3 regions of the Pseudoalteromonas phenolica genome follow, and region 3 is predicted to be linked to each of the others. Evidence: predicted binding sites of a transcription regulator. Region 3 holds the regulator's gene; each other region holds the start of a gene.
The links. The regulator sigma-54, encoded in region 3, starts transcription at its own class of promoters, with help from an activator protein. The targets are predictions, from matches to a motif close to GTTGGCACGNNNNTNGNNT.

Region 1 (7,822 bases), 690 kb from region 3:
AGAATTATTAACCAAAGATTCAATCAGCATTGAATACAAGCCAAAGCATTTTGTAAGGGCCAGTAATTTAAATACAGAGCAGTTGCTAATTGGCAGTAGAAGTAAAAGAGTATTAAGAGTCGGCACAGCTATTGGACTTCACCATATTTGTATGGTTTGCAAGGGCGACAATGTCACCATCTACGCTAAAACGCGCACTTTAACGATAAAAACCACAGGTATTGCACTACAAGATGGAAACATAGGTGAGCAAATAAGGGTTAAAAATCAGAAGTCTGGAAAAACTATCTCAGCCAGAGTAAAAGATGTAGAATCTGTTGAGGTTAATATTTAATTTTTTTGCTAAAGTTATAAGCTAGAAGGCCGATAGAAAGGCATGATTAATTTTAGGGTCAATTATCATGGTTAATAATGTAAAAGGGCAATCTCAGCCCAACAGTTCGCTTAATAATATTAAGCAACAAAAAGCCGAATTACAAAAAGCGGATGCTAATCAAGCTCAGATTTCAGCTAAAGCCCCTCAAAAGGCAGCTACTGACTCTGTCAGCTTAACACCACAAGCACAGCAACTTAAAAGTTTGCAAGAAAAAGCACAACAGCAGCCTGCTTTTGACAGTAAAAAGGTTGAAGAGCTTAAAAAAGCAATCAGCGAAGGCAAATACCAAGTAGATGCTGAAAAGTTAGCTAAGAACATTGCCGCATTCGAGTTTGATGTATATGGATGATCAGATAAACCTTTGTCATCATAAATTAGAAAACCAAATTCAGCATCTAAACACTTTGACCCAGATTTTAGATGCTGAGTTAGAATGTCTTGCCAGTAAAAGAGGCGATGGCTTAAAAGACATAGCTCGAGAAAAGCTGACTTTACTCAACACAATTCAAAAACTCGATAAAGAAATTTCAGGTTTTAGCAAAGAGATTTTTAAAACTGAGCAAATCGAGCCTTTAACCAGCACCATTAATGCCTTACTTTTGAAGTGTCAGAAGCAAAATGACGTGAATGCACAAGCTGCACATCAAGCTCAACTTGCAGTGCGAGAATTGAAAGACATAATCATAGGAGCTCCTACATCTATCACTTACGGTCAAGATGGTGGTGTTGTAAGCGCAAACTCTGAATTAGTTAAAAACCTTAAAGCCTAGCCCCTATAAACTCACTCATTTGAGATTTATTAGTAGTATATTACGCGCTTAACTTTCCTAGGCTTTATTGCGCTGATATAAAGTTCATGCACTTTTTTCATGTCTAATTCTAATTCTGTCGCGTAAGTATCACCAACGGCGTAAGTTTTTACGATTTTAGCGCCTTTTATTAACCCACCTACTTGACTCGACAATCCGTCTGATTGCGCAATTGCCCCTTTAACTGTCATCGTTGAAGTGAGCTTTTGTCCATGCACTTGCTCTGCAAGCTCTCTATAAGCCTCAAGTTTAGATACTTTAATTGCCATCAGCATCTTTTGCGAATCAGTTTCTCCAGGCTGACTACTCAAAGGTGCGTACCCTACTGCACGTAAGACTGGATAATAATCGGGCTCCTCATAAGCATACTCAATATGTTTATCGAACACTGAACTACAACCAGAAAGTAACACTGAACATGCCACCAATGATGAATAAAAAACGTTTTTCGTTTTCATAATAAACGCACCTATCTAAAACCTAATTTCAAGATGCATTTTTTACGCCAACAAAGCTGGTACACCTATTGCTATTTAAAATTATTGAGCAAATTACCTTGAGATCTTGAAGATGAAACATTTTCTGATAATTGCATTGATCATTTTCAGCATGCAATCCAAAGCAGAATGGTTTGAAGTAGTCGGTTATGGTGGCATTGTAGATGGTGACACTACTTCTGCAAGACAAATGGCTGTTAAAGATGCCATCACACAGGCTTTAATATTCTCTGGCGCAACGGTATCTAGTGTACAAACCGTTGCCGACGGCGTACTCGAGCAAGATGAGCTGAAAATTAAAACTCATGGCCAGATACAGCATGTGAACTTAATCAATGAGCAACAGCAAGGGGAACAATATTCAGTTACCCTGCATCTGGACATTATTCCTCAGCAATCACAATGCGTTGAGTCAAAGTTTAATAAACAAATAACCATCACCCAAAGTCAGTTAACACATCCAGAGCAAGCCCGACTAGGTCAAATTTTTGACATGCCAGAAGCCAGCTCACAACGCTTATTCAATACATTAAATGAACGTAATACGGGTGTTAAGATGATCCCGTACATTGACCGCAAATTAGATGTTAGGGCTTTTTTTGCTCAACAATTCGACTACAACTCACATTTAATAGATACACTAAGTCGAAATAGTAACAGCCAATATGTTTTACTAAGTCAAATCACTGATATTTCTCAAGGAAGAAAAATGAACAATGATTATGCATTTTGGGAAAGAGAAGCCTATATGCGTAACTTTAAAATTGACTTTGCGCTATTTGACTCACAGACAAACGATCAAGTCTGGTCGCAGCATTATAGTGCCGAGGGTATTTGGCCACATAAAAAAACTAAGATTGTGAATGTAAATAGTGAAGAGTTTTGGCGAACCGATTATGGTCAAAAAATTCAAACTATCTTCAATAAGGTTAGCCAAGATTTAGACTCTGCCGTAAGCTGTCTCACAACTAGCGGAAAAATATTAATGATAGACTCAGATAGAGTAGTAATTAATTTAGGAAAGAGTCATGGCCTTGAATCAGGACAACTCCTCTCTATACTTCATAGAAGTAACTTGACTGCAGCTAACGGTATGCAATTCGCACATCATATCCAAACCATTGAGCAGGTTGTGGTAGAGCAAGTGAATGCTCAGAGCGCTATTGCAAGAAACATAAGCGCTAGGCCTTTAAGCAATATACAGCTTAATGATGTTATTAAAGTGGTTGTAAAAGAGCCAGAGTTATTTACTTTAGAGTAGCTGCATAAACTCGTAAATCAGACTACAAAATAAGGGCAATCTAGTTTTTAGATTGCCCTTATTTGTTTTAATTACTTTAATCTAAATAGACTTTATAGATAATAAACACATTCAACTATGAGGAAAACAATATGCTAGAAAATCGTGAAGGACAGACTATACCCTCAGTTTCATTTCCTGTAAGAGTTGGTAATGAGTGGCAGACTGTCACTACAGAACAACTTTTCAAAGGTAAAACTGTCGTTGTATTTTCTTTGCCTGGTGCATTTACCCCAACCTGTTCATCGACACACTTACCGCGTTACAACGAGCTTGCAGGCGCATTCAAAGCAAATGGAGTGGATGACATTATTTGTTTATCTGTGAACGATACATTTGTCATGAACGCATGGGCACAAGATCAAGAAGCGGATAATATTACTCTACTCCCAGATGGCAACGGAGAGTTTACTGCGGGTATGAGTATGCTTGTCGATAAAGCTGATTTAGGCTTTGGTAAACGCAGTTGGCGTTACTCAATGCTAGTGAAGGACGGCATCATAGATAAAATGTTTATCGAGCCTGATGTACCTGGCGACCCCTTCGAAGTGTCTGATGCTGATACAATGCTTGATTACATTAATCCCGAATGTCAGAAGCCTCAGCCAGTTAGCCTATTTACCAAACCGGGGTGTAGTTATTGTGAGAAAGCTAAAGCACATCTTGTGAGCAAAGGCATACAGTTTGAAGAAATTGTTCTAGGCCGCGATGCTAGCTTAACGAGCTTAAAAGCGATTTCAGGCAAAGAAACTGTGCCACAAGCATTTATAGCAGGAAAGTATATTGGTGACTCAGAAGCCATTCTGTCGCACTTCTGATTTATAAGTATATCTAAGATAACAAGGAAGTTATTTTACTGGAAAAATGCTTAAAAACGTTTGGTAATAAGATACATTCTGAGAAGTGGATGGCGGAGTGGACGGGACTCGAACCCGCGACCCCCGGCGTGACAGGCCGGTATTCTAACCAACTGAACTACCACTCCGCAGTGGTGGGTATTTATAGAGCCTGTTCTGATTGACTCTTGATATCTAATGGCGGAGTGGACGGGACTCGAACCCGCGACCCCCGGCGTGACAGGCCGGTATTCTAACCAACTGAACTACCACTCCGCAGAGATATCTTTTTGTATTATTTGCATTGGCGGAGTGGACGGGACTCGAACCCGCGACCCCCGGCGTGACAGGCCGGTATTCTAACCAACTGAACTACCACTCCACGAGCAAATATTTTGATTAAAACGTTGGCGGAGTGGACGGGACTCGAACCCGCGACCCCCGGCGTGACAGGCCGGTATTCTAACCAACTGAACTACCACTCCACTGAGCTTTAATCTTTTCCTAATTGGCGGAGTGGACGGGACTCGAACCCGCGACCCCCGGCGTGACAGGCCGGTATTCTAACCAACTGAACTACCACTCCACACTTAGGAAAGGGCGCCTAAAGGCATTTTGTAAGATTGGCGGAGTGGACGGGACTCGAACCCGCGACCCCCGGCGTGACAGGCCGGTATTCTAACCAACTGAACTACCACTCCAGCGCGACTTACAAATTTTAGAATAATTGGCGGAGTGGACGGGACTCGAACCCGCGACCCCCGGCGTGACAGGCCGGTATTCTAACCAACTGAACTACCACTCCGCTTTATTCTTGTTGTCAGGTTGCTCCCTGACAGCGGCGTGAATAATACGAATCGACCTGTTTAGAGTCAACTGTTTTTTTTAAAAAAACTGTCTTTTTTAGTCTCCATCCATAGAAAGGTTCAAAATATCACCTGATTTGTTATTTTTTGAACCATTCGTTTCATTTGAGATCACTTCACTACCTTCAGCTTCTTGTGAAGATTGCTTTTTCTTAAATGAAGGTAGTTTAATTTTTAGCTTAATTGGCTTCTTCTGTACAAAGATTCGGATCACTAACCAACCGATTAACATGATAAAAATATTACCCAATACGATAATACTAACTAGCGTACCGGTACTTAATGTTGGTTCAGGCTCCGGTGGCGGTAATTTAGCGAGTAAAGGGTTAATTTTTGGTGCTTGTAACTCGGGCACCTTTTCTATGGGTCTTTCAATCTCAAAATTATACATGGGCAATTTAGCCATAAACTCTCGCCCATTGATATTTTCGCCAAAAACAGAAAACTCAATTTGATAACGGCCCCAGTCGTAATTGCTAATTTCTAATTTGCGGTAAAGACGCGCTTCAGGGTTAATCGTAAAAAGTTGTTCTTCACCGTTAGGATAAAAGATTTTCCCCTGAAAAATAACCGTTTCAGGCTTAATGATTGACTGGTCCAATTGAACGGTTAATTCATGACTTAAATCTGCACTATTTGCTAAGGTTAAATCAAAATCGAATGGAGGCTCAGCAATAACAATAGGTGCTTGTGCGACTCGGCGTTTAAGGATGGGTGTTTCAATATAAAACTCAGGTTGCCATTCGCCTGCTGGAAAAGTCAGCTTAAACTCCCCTGTAAAAATACCGTCCATCGGTCTTTCATCAAATTCTCGGCCATCATCTTTAAACTCAGTCACGCTTTGTGTGCCGGCCCCAAAATTATCATATTGGTCATTATTGGTGCTAACAAACTCGACGATTAGACTCACCACATCGCGAAAATATCCAACATCTATTGGCTTACCATCGTTGGTCACTTGGCCTGTAACCTTGAGAGTCTCTCCTCTAAACATCAGTTGAGGTAGAGGCTCCACCTCAAGTTCAATATCACCTAACACCATAATTCGGCTATCTGATTGAACTCTGCCAATCACTTGCCAAGGACCTGGTGTTGGATTTTCTATGGTAATAAGGTCATAGCTTGCTTCATCATACCACTCTAGCATTTCATCTTTCATAGCATGATGAGCGTAGTATTTACTACCATCAGGCTTAACTAAAATAACCGCTGGTGAACCAGGTTTGCGAAAGAAAAGCAGTGTAATTTTTTCTACTTTATGATCAATACGGAAGCGGTTATCTAACAACGGAACTTCATTTACTTTGCGATTATTTTTCAACAACGTTATAGATGGGGTTGTTGTGAGTGCAATACATTCATTAATAAAAAATAAGAACAGCACTAACAATAATCGCTTCATATAAATTTTACCTTAATTTTGTTGCCAAAGAGTCTCGCCATTTTTGTCGACGACTTTTAACCTTTCTTCATGCGCTATTACTTCATCGGCAGAAGCTTTAACAACTTTAAGTGCTGGACGGTTATCAGCTAAACGACGAATACTTGTATTATCCGTTTGCGATGTGCTCTCGGTATTATTCGCCAAGTTCATTTTTACTTGGCCACCCGTCATCGCTAAATAAACATCAGCTAAAATCTCAGAATCCAGTAATGCGCCGTGTAGAGTACGTTTTGAATTGTCGATGTCATAACGTCGGCATAAAGCATCTAGATTATTCTTCTGACCTGGGTGCAGATTTCTCGCCATAACAAGCGTATCAAGCACTTCGCAATAGTCATGAGTGTTAGGATAACCTTGCTGTAACAGCGCAAATTCATTGTCCATAAAACCAACATCGAACGGCGCATTATGAATAATGAGCTCAGCCCCTTTAATATACTCAAAGAACTCTTTTGCTATTTGATGATAAAGCGGTTTATCTTTTAAGAATTCATTAGTAATACCATGGACATCGATTGCCTCATCTTCAATATCACGCTGAGGATTGATATAAACATGAAAGTTATTTCCTGTTAAACGGCGATTAATGAGTTCAACACACCCAATTTCAATGATCCTATGACCCGCTTTCGGATCGATACCTGTTGTTTCAGTATCTAGGACTATTTGTCTCTTTAACATATCGTCTGCCTGTTAACTTTGCTATTGTTAGCAACTAATCACTTTATTCTACATAAAAACAGGCTAATTCGTGCAAAAAAGCGTAGAGATTTATACCGATGGTTCATGTTTAGGTAATCCTGGACCAGGTGGGTATGGCATTTATCTTCATTATCAAGGCCATGAAAAAACGCTTTCTCAGGGCTATAAACTCACTACCAATAATAGAATGGAGATGCTCGCTGCCATTGTTGCACTCGAAACCCTAAAACGCCCTTGCTCAGTTGTGCTACATACCGACAGTCAATATGTTAAACAAGGCATTGAATCTTGGGTTGCTGGTTGGAAAAAACGTAACTGGCTTACTTCCGCAAAGAAGCCTGTTAAAAACGTTGATTTATGGAAACGACTCGATGATGCCTGTCAAAGGCATGACATAGAGTGGCGTTGGGTAAAAGGTCACAGTGGCAACAAATATAACGAAATCGTTGATGATTTGGCTAGAGAAGCGGCTGGTAGTTCAAAACTGCTTGAGGATGAAGGATATCAAGCAGCTTAAGTTGTGCTTTTAATTCGACTTGTCACGAGTTTGTCTCAGCCCTGCATTTTTAACTGCTGGGGCCCATTTGGGCCTTGCATGCCACTTAGGTTTAATTGGTGTTAAAGGCGCGACCCGCTTTCGCGCCACCAGCATATAACAGCTGCCCATCGGCTTTAAATAATGACGACAAAATCGCCGCCAAGGTGCAAAACGTGATAATCGACTGCCTCGTGCCAACGAAGCATAGACAAAACGCTCATCACTGAGTATTTCGAACCCCAATAAATCTAACCAATCTTTTACCCGAGCTGGAGTAAAAAAGCGCCCTGACCACGGCAGTTTTTGAGAACTAAACGGCAATAAATTCGCCAATCCGCATAAGCTGAATGGATTAAACCCTGAAATAACCAAATAGCCACCAGGGATTAAAGTACGATGTGCTTCTCGCAGAATATGATGTGGATCACTTTCATATTCTAAACTATGGGCCAGC
Region 2 (7,822 bases), 680 kb from region 3:
GCAAATATATATTGAACTCGGTATGACCCGGCCAACTATCACATTCAATACTGCCACCATGTTGTTCAATCAGTGTTTGTGCTATGGAGAGCCCCAGACCTGAACCACCTTCCTTATTCGTGACCATTGGGTAGAATAGGGTGTCTTTAAGTTGCTCGTCTATACCCGGGCCATTGTCGCTAATTTGGATAAGCAGTGCTTTTTTTACGACATGATCCCCTTGACGAACACGGTGTCTAAACCGGGTTTTTAAGGTTATCTCTCCACCTTGTTTAAGCGCTTGCTGTGCATTGCGAACAATATTTAAAATGACCTGTTGTATCTTCGATTGGTCAATGACCACATCAGGAATACTTGGATCATAATCTTTCTTTAAACCAATGTGATGACCATTTTCAAAGCTACATAGTTTAACTACTGATTCTAAAAGTTGGTGGATATTACACGATGTTTTATTAGGGAGTTGATTAGGTCCTAATAGCTTATCTACCAATTCAGTTAATCTATCAGCTTGTTCGATTATAAGCTGTGCACATTGCTCACGCTCTTGCTGGCAAGTCTCATACTGCAATAATTGCGCCGCTCCACGAATTCCGCCGAGTGGATTTTTTATTTCATGAGCAAGACCTCGAATCAGAGTGCGGGCTGCATGGTATTGATGCATTTGTTTTGAGGCTTGATCAAATTTTACTTCATCATCAATTTTACGACATTCGAGTAAAATATAAGCTTGGCCTTGGTGTACTATTTTACGGCTATAAATGTTCAGTGTGGCAGAACGGTTGTCTATGAAGACCACGTCTACTCTATGTTGTTGGCAATCAACGCCCTCTTCTAGAACATATTGAGAAAGTTTTTCGAGGTCTATATTGTGATGATTAAAAATACTTAGAAGTGGTTGTTTTAGTAATCGCTTTAACCCTAAACCAAATAACTCACTGCATGAATTATTGGCAAATTGTATGGTGTAAGCATCGTCAATGACTAAGATGCAGGTTGATAGATTTTGCCAAACATCATCGGCAAAAGATGTTAAAGAGTGTGCCATAGTGGATCAGCTTTCATTGTTATGCACCAATTTGGTGCGTTTTATCATACGCCCACTTAAAGTTGGTATCAACGGTTGCCAACTCGAGCTTTATGTAGAAAAAATATGCTCTCTTGGCTCGTCGCCACTTTTTTACCTTGGGGGTTAAAAACTGCCATTTGTATTTTATGCTCGCCACGAGAAAGTGCTTTTAGAACAAATGAGGTTGAAGATTGTCTTTCTCCAGTCGCGGTACCGTTATGGAAAAGCTGAACAGTGAAGCCTCTTTGAAAACTGGGCATGACTTGACCAGTTACGTACACGGTTCCCGTATTTTCACGGATAGTTTGCTCGTGACTCGGTGAGGTGATATTGGCTTGATATGAAATTGTTTTTTTAGTGTTATTGGCGTTTAAATGTTCGGTGTTGATACTGGGCATAACCAAAGGCTTGTTCAACTTGACTTGCTGTGCCCCTTTTTTTGGCGTATCGGAATATACCCAATTACCATTTTTGTCTTTCCAGCGATAGATCTTTGCCTCATTAGGTAATGCCGTTAGCATTAATAGGAAACATAAACTTTTTATTGTCCATTTCATTTCATTGCCCTAATTATTATCACACATCGCAATTAATACTTTAGTTGTTTATGAACCGCTTTACCATAAAAAAGCCCGCTTTCGCGGGCTTGAGAACACATATGATTTAGGTGCGTGTCAGTTACACGCTGAAGCACATTTCGAACTCGTCACTTATAGTATGAGTCGTCATGTCTTTTAGAATTTAACTGCTTAAATTAGCAATTAAACGCTGTAGTACATTTCGAACTCAACCGGGTGAGTCGTCATGTTCAGTTTTTCCACTTCTTGTGACTTAAGCTTGATGTAAGCATCGATTAAGTCATCAGTGAATACACCACCTTGAATAAGGAATTCACGGTCAGCATCAAGTGCTGAAAGCGCTTCTTCTAGTGAAGCTGCAACTGTTGGAATTTCAGCCGCCTCTTCAGCAGGTAGGTCATATAAATCTTTGTCCATTGCATCGCCAGGGTGGATCTTGTTCTTGATACCGTCAAGACCAGCCATAAGCATTGCCGAGAACGCTAGGTAAGGGTTTGCTGTTGGATCTGGGAAGCGTACTTCGATACGACGTGCTTTCTCAGAAGGAACAACTGGAATACGGATTGATGCAGAGCGGTTACGTGCAGAGTATGCAAGCATTACCGGTGCTTCGAAGCCAGGTACTAAACGCTTGTAAGAGTTAGTTGACGCGTTAGCGAATGCGTTGATTGCTTTAGCGTGCTTGATGATACCACCGATGTAGTATAGTGCTTCTTCAGAAAGACCGCCGTACTTGTCACCAGCGAAGATGTTCTGGCCATCTTTACCAAGTGATTGGTGACAGTGCATGCCTGAACCGTTATCGCCTACAATTGGCTTAGGCATGAATGTTGCCGTTTTACCATATAGGTGCGCCATGTTGTGAATAACGTATTTCATTTCTTGAATTTCGTCAGCCTTCAATACCATTGTATTGAAGCGAGTCGCGATTTCGTTTTGACCCGCTGTAGCTACTTCGTGGTGGTGTGCTTCAACAACTTGGCCTAGCTCTTCTAGAACTAAACATGTTGCAGAACGCCAATCTTGTGAAGAATCAACAGGTGCTACTGGGAAGTAACCGCCTTTAACGCCTGGACGGTGACCCGTGTTACCACCTTCGTAATCTTTGTCAGAGTTCCAACATGCTTCTTGAGCATCAATTTTGTACATAGAACCAGACATGTCAGTTTTGTACTTAACATCGTCAAATAGGAAGAACTCTGGCTCAGGACCGAATAGCACAGTGTCTGCAATACCAGTTGAACGCATGTACTCTTCTGCGCGTTTAGCAACAGAACGTGGGTCACGCTCGTAACCTTGAAGTGTTGATGGCTCAACAACATCACAACGTACGATGAGTGTTGTTTCTTCTGCAAATGGGTCTAACTTTGCAGAGTCAGCATCTGGCATTAGCACCATGTCTGATTCGTTGATGCCTTTCCAACCAGCGATTGAAGAACCATCAAACATTTTACCATCTTCAAAGAAATCTTCGTCAGCTTGGTGATGAGGAATAGAAACGTGTTGTTCTTTACCTTTAGTGTCAGTGAAACGTAGGTCAACAAACTTAACGTCGTTTTCCTTGATAAATTGTAAAACTGTATGAGACATGTGTGTCCTCCAAAACTCGTTGGGTTAGTTATTTTGCTATAACTTTCGTTATTACTGCGCAGCTATAAGCGGGTATTGTGCCATTTTTTTATCTAAATGAATTTAAAGGTTTTTTGTATATTTTGATTTGCAATGCACCTTTCTGGTGCACCAATATGATCCGCAAATGCACGGTAATGGTGCGTCAACAGTATAGTGCATGATGATTTTTTGCCCAGTTTTTATTTGCAAAATGCTTAGCTCAACAACTTATCACTTTATGCGATTCACACAGAGTGAGTGGTTTGTCATGTAAATAACATTTATTACGGGTATTTTGATGAGATTACAGTATTAGAGCAGTTGCTTTGATGGCGTACTTAATTTGATCTCCTATACTGAATTGACCTTTTATTCGTCGAATAGTGACGTCAGTTGAAAAAATAATGCTGCATAAACTTTCATCTATGGCGTTATTAGGGGATAATACGCCCCTTTTAAATTCTAGCGGTCACTTTTGCGGCTGTTTTACACAATTTTGTGTATAGGATTAACCCACTCTTTCGAGTAATTATCTGAGTTATAGACATGAGCATTGAAAAACTACGTAATATTGCGATTATCGCGCACGTTGACCACGGTAAAACAACCCTAGTTGATAAACTACTTGAGCAATCAGGTACGTTAGAAACACGCGGCGGTAATGAAGAACGTGTAATGGATTCAAATGATATCGAGAAAGAACGCGGTATTACAATCCTAGCTAAAAACACAGCGATTGAATGGAATGATTACCACATCAACATCGTAGATACTCCGGGACACGCTGACTTCGGTGGTGAAGTAGAACGTGTTCTTTCAATGGTTGACTCAGTATTACTACTTGTTGATGCGCAAGAAGGTCCAATGCCGCAAACGCGTTTCGTAACGCAAAAAGCATTCGCACTAGGTCTTAAGCCAATCGTTGTTATCAACAAAATCGACAAGCCAGGCGCACGTCCTGATTGGGTAATGGACCAAGTATTCGACCTATTCGATAATTTAGGTGCAACTGACGAACAACTTGATTTCCAAGTTATCTACGCTTCAGCAATTAACGGTTGGGCAACGCTTGACCTAGACGAGCCTTCAGACAACATGCAACCAATGTTTGAAGCGATCGTTGAGCAAGTAGAAAAGCCAGATGCAGATCCTGCAGGCGCATTCCAAATGCAGATTTCACAGCTAGACTACAACTCATACATCGGTGTAATCGGTGTTGGTCGTATCAAGCGTGGTACTGTTAAAGTAAACCAACAAGTAACAATTGTTGGTGCTGACGGTTCTACTCGCAACGGTAAAGTTGGCCAAGTACTGACTTACTTAGGTCTTGACCGTCACGAAGCGCAAGAAGCGCAAGCAGGCGACATCATTGCAATTACTGGTCTAGGCGAACTTAAGATCTCTGATACTGTATGTGATGTAAACGCTGTTGAAGCACTTCCTGCGCTTTCTGTTGATGAGCCGACAGTAACAATGACGTTCTCTGTAAATACGTCTCCGTTCTCTGGCCAAGAAGGTAAATTCGTAACTTCACGTAATATCCTTGAGCGTCTTCAAGCTGAGCTTGTTCACAACGTAGCACTACGTGTTGAAGAGACAGACAACCCAGATAGCTTCCGTGTTTCAGGTCGTGGTGAACTTCACTTAGGTATCTTAATTGAAAACATGCGTCGTGAAGGTTACGAGCTTGCAGTATCTCGTCCAGAAGTAATCCTTCGTGAAGTAGATGGTCAATTAGAAGAACCGTACGAAACAGTAACAGTTGACGTTGAAGAAGAGCACCAAGGTTCTATCATGGAACAACTTGGTCTTCGTAAAGCAGAAATGACTGACATGGCACCAGATGGCAAAGGTCGTATCCGTATGGACTTCATGATGCCTTCACGTGGTCTAATCGGTTTCCAAACTGATTTCATGACACTAACATCTGGTTCTGGTCTTATGTACCATACGTTCGATCACTACGGCCCACATAAAGGCGGTAACATTGGTCAACGTAAGAACGGTGTACTTATCGCAAACGCGGCAGGTAAAGCACTGACTAACGCACTATTCAACCTTCAAGACCGTGGTAAGCTATTCATCGGTCATGGTGTTGAAGTATACGAAGGTATGATCATCGGTATTCACGCGCGTGATAACGACCTAACTGTAAACGCGCTTAAAGGCAAGCAGCTTACAAACGTACGTGCATCTGGTACTGACGAAGCGCAAAACCTTGTGCCACCAATCGTTATGACACTAGAGCAAGCTCTTGAGTTCATCGATGATGACGAGCTAGTAGAAGTTACACCTGAAAGCATCCGTATCCGTAAGAAGCTACTTACTGAAAGCGAGCGTAAGCGCGCGAGCCGTGAAGCTAAGAAGTAATCTTTTACGAGATGTAAAAAAACCGCTCAACTGAGCGGTTTTTTTGTCGCTATCAAAAACAAATTTGAATAAGTATGGCCTTGTGAGCCTGAACGGTTAGGTGCTTAGAATAAGCCATAGCTTTCTGTTTCTTCTGGCTCATAATTTTGTAGGTGTTCAGGTCTGAAAATTGCGCTAGGGTCAATCAACACACTATGCGTATCATCACGTTTGATTAAGCCCTTCATCATTTGCTTAGTTTGTGGGTCGATATCAAAACCAATATTAGTGATCTCGTTGAGCGGTTTGATTTCACTTTCATCACAGTGAATATTGTCTTGTACTTGATCTACCAGCAAACCAATATGTGGCTTTTGTCCATCTAGTGTTGTGAAAACAATGATAGGTTTATGATCCAGTGTTATTTGATCTCTGGCTGATTCAAATAATCGGATCAGTTTTTGATATGTTGTTGTTCGCTCTTTTTCGAGCATTTTTACTGCTTGCTCTTTTTCGCCTTTTGCACACATATCTAGTAACGTACTAGAAAGGTTGTGTAACTTCGTATGTGGTTCTTCAAATCTAGCTAGCAGAGCTTTTAAGTCTTCATTGTCAGTCTTGAAGCTGTAAAACCACTTACCAAATTCACATTGCCGAGGATCTCTTGCTTTTGTGAATGCAACGCCCTCATGAATGCTATGTTCGAGTGCGGATAACCATGATTTGTGATCTTGTTCACGGTCATGAAGTAATTGCACTAGAGCTTGGTTAACCTCTGAGGAAGATTGGTTGTTCAAGATTAAACCAAGGTCAAAGATTGGCGTTGGTGAACCCATGTAATCTTTAACCCCTAAAAAACTAGGATTACCATTTGGCAGTGAGGTTAGGTTTCCTTCATAGCGCTCGGTCAGCAATATATCTAATATCTTTAAAGAAATTGTTTTTTGCCCAACACGAAAGTTGATTAAATCCATGTCTGCCTCATTAAACTTATAAGTATGCCTAATGATAGATCAATTATGTGTGATATGAACGGAAAATTGGTAATTTCTTTTGAGTGGGTGAAATCTTAAATAAGTGGCGTAATTCAAGATCTTGGTTTATGACATTCTGCAGTGCTTTCAGTACACAATTATTATTAAAGGGTAATGGACACATTTTAGCTGCGCGACTGAATACTAAAGCATTTAGGTAGCCCTCAAAAATAGCATGAGTTAATGGTTGTGATTGGGCATTCAATAGGGCTCTAAAGTTATCGCAAATATTACCTTTGCATGAAGCAGGGTTGGGTACAACTTCAGTGATCATTAGCTGGCTGGGATGTGAAAGCTTGCTTAATAAGCCTTCACTTGAAGCAAAAGACACAGTGGTAAATGCTAACTGCTTTTTGTGTTGTTGAGAAAGGCGAATAAATTCAGCTAGTGGCTCGTATGTGCCCACCATCGCAACAGCTGTCGCTTCACTTTGAAGAATTTGATTAAGTGCTTTTTCAACCTCATTCGTATTTCTTCTAAAACGACCAATAGCTTGTGGTGCTAGACCTTTCATTCTTAATGCAGTCGTGAGGCTTTTTTGTAACGTGATACCAAATTCATCGGCTTGAATGAGTAATGCTATTTTTGAGTGCCCTAATTCATCGACCAAGTGATTGATTTGTTCTTTGGCCTCATCAAGATAACTGGCTCTTAAATTAAAGACTTTAAATTTTGGTTTTTTTCTTAAGAATTCTGCACCTGTGTATGGCATGAGCAAAGGGGTTTGGGCATGCTCTAGCATGGACTTAACGGCAGAAGTCGTTGGGGTGCCCATATATCCAAATAAAGCATGTACTTTTTTTTCGTAGATAAAATATCGTGTGTTATTAACGGTATGACTGGGCTCATAGCGATCATCTTTTACATCTAGCTCAACCAGGGCACCATGAACTCCGCCGTTTTTATTGAGTTGTTCAAAATATATTTGAGAACCCAGAGCAAGTTGTCTTCCTATCTCACTGGCAGGTCCACTTAGCGCAACAGACATGCCCAGCTTTATATTAAATTGTGTGGGGGCAGCAAGCAGTTTATCTGCCCAAAATAGACAAAAGATAAGCAATATTGATGGCTTAAATTTGGGCATAAATTTCTGCAACTAAACTAAGTAATTTTTGATTTAAATGTTTTTTTGATTGTAGACCCAGTTCATCTCGAACTAGGTCTTTTTCATTACCTTGTAA
Region 3 (7,822 bases):
TTTTTAGAGAGCATAACTATGAAATCTGAGCAGCAAAGTGCGATTTTTACTCAAATAGATGAAGTCAAACAGGCCGTATCAGAGGCATTGTCCCACGCGACTAAACTTGGTGCGACCGCTGCAGAAGCTGCAATGTCGAGTACCTCAGGCCTGTCTGTGAGTACGCGAATGGGGGAGGTTGAAACTATTGAGTTTAACCAAGACGGCGGGCTTGGGATCAGTGTGTATGTGGGTAATCATAAAGGCTCTGCATCTACTGCAGATTTAAGTCCAAAAGCGCTACGCTCAGTGGTAGAAAAAGCCATTGATATTGCAAAGTTTACTTCGGATGACCCTTGTAATGGTGTGGCTGATAAAGCGCTGCTTGAGATGTCTCCACCAGATTTAGACTTGTATCACCCTTGGGAAGTAACGCCAGAGCAGGGTGTTGAGCTGTGTATTGAAGCAGAAAAAGCGGCATTAGAGTTTGATGAGCGTATTGTTAACTCAGATGGTGCCAGCTTCTCTAGCCATGAAGGCTTGAGAGTTTATGGTAACACTCATGGCTTTCTAGCGGGGTTCCCGAGAACGCGTCACAGTTTAAGTACCATGGTGATTGGTCAAGATGGCGAGCAAATGCAGCGCGATCATGCTTATACCCTCAGTCGTGAGCAATCTGGTTTAAAATCGGCGTATTCTGTGGGTTTAGAAGCAGCTGAGTCTACAATTTCTCGTTTGAATAGCAGAAAAATTGCCACTATGAAGACGCCTGTGGTGTTTAGAGCAGATGTTGCAAATAGTTTATTTGGGCATTTAGTTTCAGCAATAGGCGGTGGTGCGTTATATCGTAAGTCGAGCTTCTTGTTAGATTCTTTGGGTAAGCAAATCTTTAGTGACAAAGTAAACGTGTCTGAACGTCCTCATTTATTAAAAGGGTTAGCGTCTAGCCCTTTTGATAGTGAAGGGGTAAAAACACTGGACCGTGAAATCATTCATGGTGGTGAGTTGCAAACGTATTTGCTCGCAAGTTATGCCGCAAGAAAAATGGGCATGACAGCTACAGGCCATGCTGGCGGTATTCACAATTGGTTAGTGCAACAAACTCATGATGATCTAAAAGCTGTACTTAGTGAAATGGGCACAGGATTATTAGTTACTGAGCTTATGGGGCAGGGCGTGAATACAGTGACGGGAGATTACTCTCGAGGCGCTGCTGGGTTTTGGGTTGAGCAGGGCGAAATCCAATATCCAGTAAGTGAGATCACCATTGCGGGAAATCTAAAAGAAATGTTCATGAATGTGCAGGCCATTGGTGGAGACATTGAGGCCCGAGGTAGTGTGCAAACGGGGTCGATATTAATAGAGTCAATGCAGATCGCAGGTGAATAGGCCTTAATTAAAGTAAAAGCCCGCGATATTGAGCGGGCTTTTTTGTATTTGAAGTAGGTTAAACTAAGAACCAGGTTGCGGTGCCTAAGAAGGCAAAAATACCCACAATGTCTGTCACTGTGGTGAGTACCACACTGCCCGCAAGCGCTGGATCTATGTTCATACGCTTTAAGATGATTGGGATACTGGCTCCGGCAATACCGGCTGCAAGTAAGTTCATGAACATGGCGAACGCGATCACGCCACCGAGTACAAAATCCCACTGCCAAATAGCAACAACACCGGCAATTAAGATAGACCAAAGTACACCGTTTAATGCCCCGATAGCGAGCTCTTTACCAAGTAAGAACTTTTGGTTAGTGTTATTGATATGCCCGAGTGCAATACCACGAATGACGAGCGTTAGGGTTTGGCTACCAGCGACGCCCCCCATACTCGGTACGATGCCATTAAGTACCGCTAAAATAGGGAGTATATCTAGGGTACTTTCGAAAAAGCTTGCGACAAAGGCAGCAAGCAAAGCGGTTAAAAGGTTAATACCAAGCCAAATAGAGCGGCGTTGGCTACTTTTTAAAACCGGTGCGAAGGTATCTTCTTCATCATCTAGACCTGCCATGCTTAACATGCTGTGTTCGGCGTCTTCACGAATAACGTCTACGATGTCATCGATGGTGATACGACCAAGCAGTTGCAGGTTATCATCAACAACCGCAGCTGAAATCCAGTTATGACGCTCGAATAGTTGCGCCACGTCACTTTCATCCATTGAAACGGGAATGGTTTCTTTCTCATCATCCATGAGGTCGGCAACCACTTTATCAGGTGGATTAGTTAATAAAGTTGAAATAGGCAGCGCGCCAATAAATTGATTCTCTTTATCTACAACATATAAGTCATCGGTGCCATCGGGTAACTCGCCTCGCAGACGTAAATAACGTAACACCACGTCGAGCGTCACATCAGGTCTGATGGTGACCGTATCTGTACTCATTAGCGCACCAGCAGAGCGCTCCTGATAAGACAGTGCTTGTGTTGCTCTTGCTCTGTCTTGTGCGTCCATTGCTCCGACAACGTCTTGATAGACGTCTTCAGGTAAGCTTCTTAGAACTTCACCTAAGTCATCGTCATCCATATCCTCAGTTGCGGCTGCAATGAGTTCAGGATCCATTTGGTTGATAATACCAATACGAACGTCTTCGGATAGCTCTTCAAGTACATCACCTTGGATGTCTGGGTCAACTAACTGCCATAATTGCGTACGGACTTTATGTGGGGATGACTCTAGTAGTAATGCGGTATCGCACGGTGGAGTTTCAGCCAGAATACGCCTAACCTGAACAAACTGACCATTGTTTATTGCGTGCGTTACTTGTTGTAATTGTTGCAACGTATAGTCTTGTTCTAAGGCTTCTGGCATAGGCAATCCATTTATTGAGTGGTGTGCACCGAGAATAAAGGTTTAGGCAGTTACTATGAATGCCTAAAAAGAGTACCTTAAGTTTAACGTAATTTTTGCAGAGTTACCAAGTGCTTGGTTATTCATCTTCATGAAATTTTTGTGCTATTAACTCACCAATGGCGGTCAGTGCGGGCTCGGCATCAGGGCCTTCGCAGCAAACTCGGAGTTGCTTGCCATGACTACTTTCAAGCATGAGTAGAGCAAGGACACTGTCACCAGGGGCTTCTTTATCATCTTGATATAGCGTGATTTGCGCATCAAATTGCAGGGCTAACTGCGCAAGTACTGTGGCAGCACGTGCGTGCAAACCACATTTATTCTGAATTAAAAATGTATCTTCTACTTTGACCATATTAGTCTGCGTCTTGCTCACGGTGACGAATTTGCACATTGTTATGCGTTTTGGCAAAGCTTTCACCAATGGTTTGTGCAAGGTAAACAGAGCGGTGTTGGCCGCCTGTACAACCAATTGCAATGGTTAAGTAACTGCGGTTATTGCGCTCTAAGTGAGGTAGCCAAGTCTGCACAAAGGTTTGTATCTGCCAAGTGAACTTCTGCACTATGCTATGGCTTGCTAGATAATCTTTAACTGGTTGATCTAACCCAGTAAGTGGTTTTAGTTCTGGTTCCCAATGCGGGTTTGGCAGAAAACGTGCATCAAATACATAATCGGCTTGTTTAGGGATGCCATGTTTAAAACCAAAAGATAAGAAAGTAATGATGAGCTGCTTATCTTTTTTACCAAGAATTTGTTCTCGAATAGTTTCTGCAAGCTGATGAACACTTAAATCAGTGGTATCAAGCAGAACGTCTGCGCGTGTAATTAATACATCGAGTAATTTCTTTTCTTCTTTAATCGCTAAATCAAGCGGTAAATTATTTAAAGAAAGTGGGTGTAATCGACGCGTTTCTGAAAAGCGTTTAATCAGTGCCTGATCATCACTGTCTAAATAGAAAAGTGTTGGGTTTGCAAAGCCGGGTAAGTATTCAAGAATGTCATTAAATTCTTGTTGCTCTTTTGGCAGGTTTCGCACATCAATACTGACAGCTATTTTGTCGTAGTTATCAGAGACACTTCTGACCAAAGAAGGGAGGAGGTTAACGGGAATGTTATCAACACAATAATATCCTAGGTCTTCCAATACCCTTAAGGCTACTGATTTACCTGACCCTGAGCGACCACTAATGATGATCAGTTCCATGGATTCCTCTCTATTTATTAATCTTGAAGCGCAATAAGTTGATAGAGTGCGTCATCGTCTTGTGCATGACGAAGTTGTTTACAAAACTCTTTATTGTTTAGTTTATCAGCAATTGCAGCTAAGGTCTTTAGATGTTCTGCATTATTACCTTCAGGTACAAGTAGTGCCAACAAAATATCGACAGGTCTATTGTCTATTGCGTCAAAATCAATTCCATTTTGGTTGGTCACTAAGATGGCAAAGATAGAGTCTATTCCTGCAAGTCGGCCATGAGGGATCGCTATACCCTTACCTATGCCCGTACTGCCTAATTTTTCTCGAGTCAGGAAGGCATCAAGGATTTCGTGAGCATTGTGTTCAGGAAGGTGCTGGCTCGCTAATTCACTAATGTACTCTAGCGCACGTTTTTTGCTATTAAAAAGGACCGCAGCTTTACTGCAGTCCTTGTTGATAATCGAGCTAAGTTTCATGGTTAGTGTCGAGTTAATTTCTCTTTATGTTTGATAACTTGGCGATCGAGTTTATCAACGAGTTTATCAATGGCTGCATACATATCTGAATGTTCATCTGAAGCGAAAATTTCAGCTCCATTTAAATGAACAGTGGCTTCGGCTTTTTGTACCAGCTTCTCAACATCTAAGATCACATGAACGTTGTTTATGTGATCAAAATGCCTTTCTAGCTTTGCAAACTTCGTGTTTACATAGTCTCTTAATGAATCTGTAATTTCTACGTGACGACCAGTTAAATTTAGTTGCATAAGCATTTTCCTTCTCTTGGTTTACGTCTTAAATCAGACTTTTACGCTGATTTGACGGTGGAATAGAGAGTGACTCGCGGTATTTTGCAATTGTACGACGTGCCACTTTGATTCCCTGTTCTGCCAATATATCTGCAATCTTGCTGTCGCTCAATGGCTTAGCAGTGTTTTCTGCAGCAATTAGCTTCTTGATCAATGCCCTAATCGCAGTGGATGAGCATTCACCTCCGTTTTCAGTGCTTACGTGACTTGAGAAGAAGTACTTCAACTCAAAAATGCCACGGGGTGTATGCATGTACTTCTGAGTGGTGACACGAGAAATGGTAGACTCGTGCATCTCGACCATCTCAGCAACATCATTTAAAACCATAGGCTTCATTGCCTCTGGTCCATGTTCAAAGAATGCCTGTTGTTGTTGCACAATGCAATTAGTAACTTTCATTAAAGTGTCATTACGACTTTCTAAACTCTTGATGAACCATTTGGCTTCTTGCAAGTGAGAACGTATGAACTGGCTGTCTGAGCTTGATTTAACTGAACGAGACATTGCCGCGTAATGATCGTTAACTCTTATTTTAGGCATGCATTCAGGGTTTAGTTCGACAATCCAACGGCCTTTCACTTTTTTCACTGACACATCAGGAATAACGTACTCAGATTCTTCACGGATAATACTGGCGGCAGGCTTAGGGTTAAGACTATGAATAAGCGTCATCACTTCTTTTAACTCAGGCTCTTTGAGCTTGGTCTTTTTCATGATGGTGCGGTAATCACGGCTAGCGAGTAAATCAATATGTTCGCTTAACACCATTTTTGTTTCAGCAATGAAAGGCGTATCTGCATCAAACTGATTGAGTTGAATACATAAGCATTCTTGTAAAGAGCGAGCCGCAATGCCTACAGGGTCAAATAGTTGAATGCGTTTTAATACAGCCTCAACTTCATCGAGTTCGATTAACTCTTCATCATTGCCTTCATTAATACTTTCGAGAAGCTCTTCAGTGCTGATAGTCAGTAGGCCTGCATCATCAACTGCTTCTACGATGGCAACGGCGATGGCTTTATCTGTAGGGCTAAACGGGGTGAGCTCTAATTGCCACATCAGGTATTCATGCAGTGTTTCAGTGGTTTCACCCTGATAAATGGTTTCGTCTTCAGGCATTGGACCACTGCTGGAGCTTGGAGCAGCGCTCATGTATTCGTCCCAAGTCACATCCATGGCTAGATCGTCACTGACCGTTTCTTTGCTAAGTGCTGCATCACTATCAAGCTCGTAATCGCTGGTCGGCTCCTCACCGTGACCATCATCAGCAGAATTAGAAAGTTGCTCGCCAGAGTCAGTATCTTTGGCTGCTTTGTCTGAATCATTGTCATCAGCACTTGGTTCTAGTTCTGATTCATCAACTTCAAGTAAAGGGTTGCTATCCAGCGCTTCTTGGATCTCTTGTTGCAGATCTAATGTGCTCAATTGCAGTAAGCGAATTGCTTGCTGCAATTGTGGTGTCATGGTTAGTTGCTGCCCCATGCGCAGCTGTAGCGATTGCCTCATGTATTTCTAACAATCCTTTTTGTTATTTGGATAATGTCTTGCATTAACTATAGACGGAATTGTTCACCTAGGTAGACGTCTCTAACGGTTTGATCAGCTAAAACTGATTCAGGTGTACCTGACGCGATTAATTCACCATGTGAAACAATATAAGCTTTCTCACAAACATCAAGAGTTTCTCTTACGTTGTGATCTGTAATGAGTACGCCAATGCCGCGATTTTTTAAATGCTCAACAATTTTCTTTATATCTAACACTGAAATTGGATCAACGCCAGCAAAAGGCTCATCTAAGAGGATAAATTTAGGGTTAGCGGCTAAAGCGCGAGCAATTTCTACTCGTCGACGCTCACCGCCAGATAAAGCCATGCCCTGACTGTCCCTAATATGCTGAATGTTAAACTCATCAAGTAGGTCGTCTAAAGTTTGCTCTCTTTGGATTTTGTTGAGGTCTTTACGTGTTTCTAAAATAGCCATTAAATTTTGATACACGGTCAATTTTCTAAAAATGGAAGATTCCTGAGGAAGATAACCAATACCCATACGTGCTCTACTGTGCATAGGTAGTAAAGTGATATCTTCATCATCTATGGTGACTTTACCTTTGTCACTTGGAACAAGACCGACAATCATATAAAAGCTGGTGGTTTTACCTGCCCCATTAGGACCAAGTAGACCAACAATGCTTCCTGCTTCTACACTCAGGCTCACATTTTTCACCACTTGGCGACCCTTATAGCTTTTAGCTAAGGCCGTAGCTGTTAACACACTCATGATCATTGACCTTGTTCAGGGTTAGATTTTGGAGACTTTTTCTCGGGCACAAGAATCGTGTGCACTCGTTGTTGGTTTTGCTCGTTTCGCTCGGCACTGATCAATTGTTTTTCGATGTCATAAATAATCGCTTCAGCCTTGATAACCTGACCTGCTTGATTTATTTCGGCCTTGCCTTTGATAGTAAGCAGTCTATTTGCAACGTCATATCTTACTTCTTCAGCGCTAGCACTTAACAAAGTACCATCGGCTTGCTTTTCAATAAACCGTGCGGGTTTACCTGTCGCGACTAAAAGCTGTTTGTTTTCACCTAGTTCTTCACGTTGATGAACTTCAAGTCGATCGGCGTAAATTTCACGATTGCCATGAATTATTTCAACATTTTCTTCAAAGATGCCAATGTTTGTCTTTAATTGTGCTTGCTGTTTACCAGCTTTTATTGACACTTGAGACATAGATGCTTCTTCAGCATAGCTGAGGTTAGAAAAGCCGAGTAACAGAAGTGAAAGAAATAGTTTATTGGTCATAATAAATGGTTCGCGTATGGTTAATGAGCTCAATAATTTCAGTATTGAGATCTGCATTGAGGCCTTGTCCCTTAATATTTAAGTGAGGCCCAACAATTTCTACGGGTAGATCTGAGCGCATTGAACGCTGAGTAATATCTACTTGAATATGGTCTGCGCTTATTTGGCTGATCATTGCGCCTTC

Region 1: the regulator sigma-54 is predicted to act here: its motif matches at 1,677-1,695, upstream of PP2015_RS04560 (LPP20 family lipoprotein).
Region 2: the regulator sigma-54 is predicted to act here: its motif matches at 3,304-3,322, upstream of glnA (glutamate--ammonia ligase).

What each region holds. Positions count from the first base shown of each region.
Region 1 is NZ_CP013187.1:1,019,895-1,027,716, reverse strand. It holds gene flgA (flagellar basal body P-ring formation chaperone FlgA) at 1-334, shown strand, start outside; gene flgM (flagellar biosynthesis anti-sigma factor FlgM) at 402-725, shown strand; gene flgN (flagellar export chaperone FlgN) at 718-1,146, shown strand; gene PP2015_RS04560 (LPP20 family lipoprotein) at 1,176-1,643, opposite strand; gene PP2015_RS04555 (flagellar assembly protein T N-terminal domain-containing protein) at 1,756-2,943, shown strand; gene PP2015_RS04550 (glutathione peroxidase) at 3,075-3,800, shown strand; tRNA gene PP2015_RS04545 (tRNA-Asp) at 3,891-3,967, opposite strand; tRNA gene PP2015_RS04540 (tRNA-Asp) at 4,018-4,094, opposite strand; tRNA gene PP2015_RS04535 (tRNA-Asp) at 4,124-4,200, opposite strand; tRNA gene PP2015_RS04530 (tRNA-Asp) at 4,227-4,303, opposite strand; tRNA gene PP2015_RS04525 (tRNA-Asp) at 4,328-4,404, opposite strand; tRNA gene PP2015_RS04520 (tRNA-Asp) at 4,443-4,519, opposite strand; tRNA gene PP2015_RS04515 (tRNA-Asp) at 4,547-4,623, opposite strand; gene PP2015_RS04510 (TIGR03503 family protein) at 4,722-6,086, opposite strand; gene dnaQ (DNA polymerase III subunit epsilon) at 6,099-6,809, opposite strand; gene rnhA (ribonuclease HI) at 6,880-7,347, shown strand; gene PP2015_RS04495 (class I SAM-dependent methyltransferase) at 7,357-7,822, opposite strand, start outside.
Region 2 is NZ_CP013187.1:3,488,854-3,496,675, reverse strand. It holds gene glnL (nitrogen regulation protein NR(II)) at 1-1,048, opposite strand, end outside; gene PP2015_RS15705 (DUF4124 domain-containing protein) at 1,117-1,626, opposite strand; gene glnA (glutamate--ammonia ligase) at 1,831-3,237, opposite strand; gene typA (translational GTPase TypA) at 3,805-5,628, shown strand; gene PP2015_RS15690 (CZB domain-containing protein) at 5,733-6,581, opposite strand; gene PP2015_RS15685 (ABC transporter substrate-binding protein) at 6,625-7,725, opposite strand; gene PP2015_RS15680 (tRNA(Met) cytidine acetyltransferase TmcA domain-containing protein) at 7,712-7,822, opposite strand, start outside.
Region 3 is NZ_CP013187.1:325,745-333,566, forward strand. It holds gene pmbA (metalloprotease PmbA) at 19-1,368, shown strand; gene mgtE (magnesium transporter) at 1,427-2,785, opposite strand; gene PP2015_RS01525 (HPr family phosphocarrier protein) at 2,904-3,179, opposite strand; gene rapZ (RNase adapter RapZ) at 3,181-4,029, opposite strand; gene ptsN (PTS IIA-like nitrogen regulatory protein PtsN) at 4,047-4,499, opposite strand; gene hpf (ribosome hibernation promoting factor) at 4,502-4,789, opposite strand; gene PP2015_RS01545 (RNA polymerase factor sigma-54) at 4,818-6,338, opposite strand; gene lptB (LPS export ABC transporter ATP-binding protein) at 6,386-7,111, opposite strand; gene lptA (lipopolysaccharide transport periplasmic protein LptA) at 7,114-7,638, opposite strand; gene lptC (LPS export ABC transporter periplasmic protein LptC) at 7,628-7,822, opposite strand, start outside.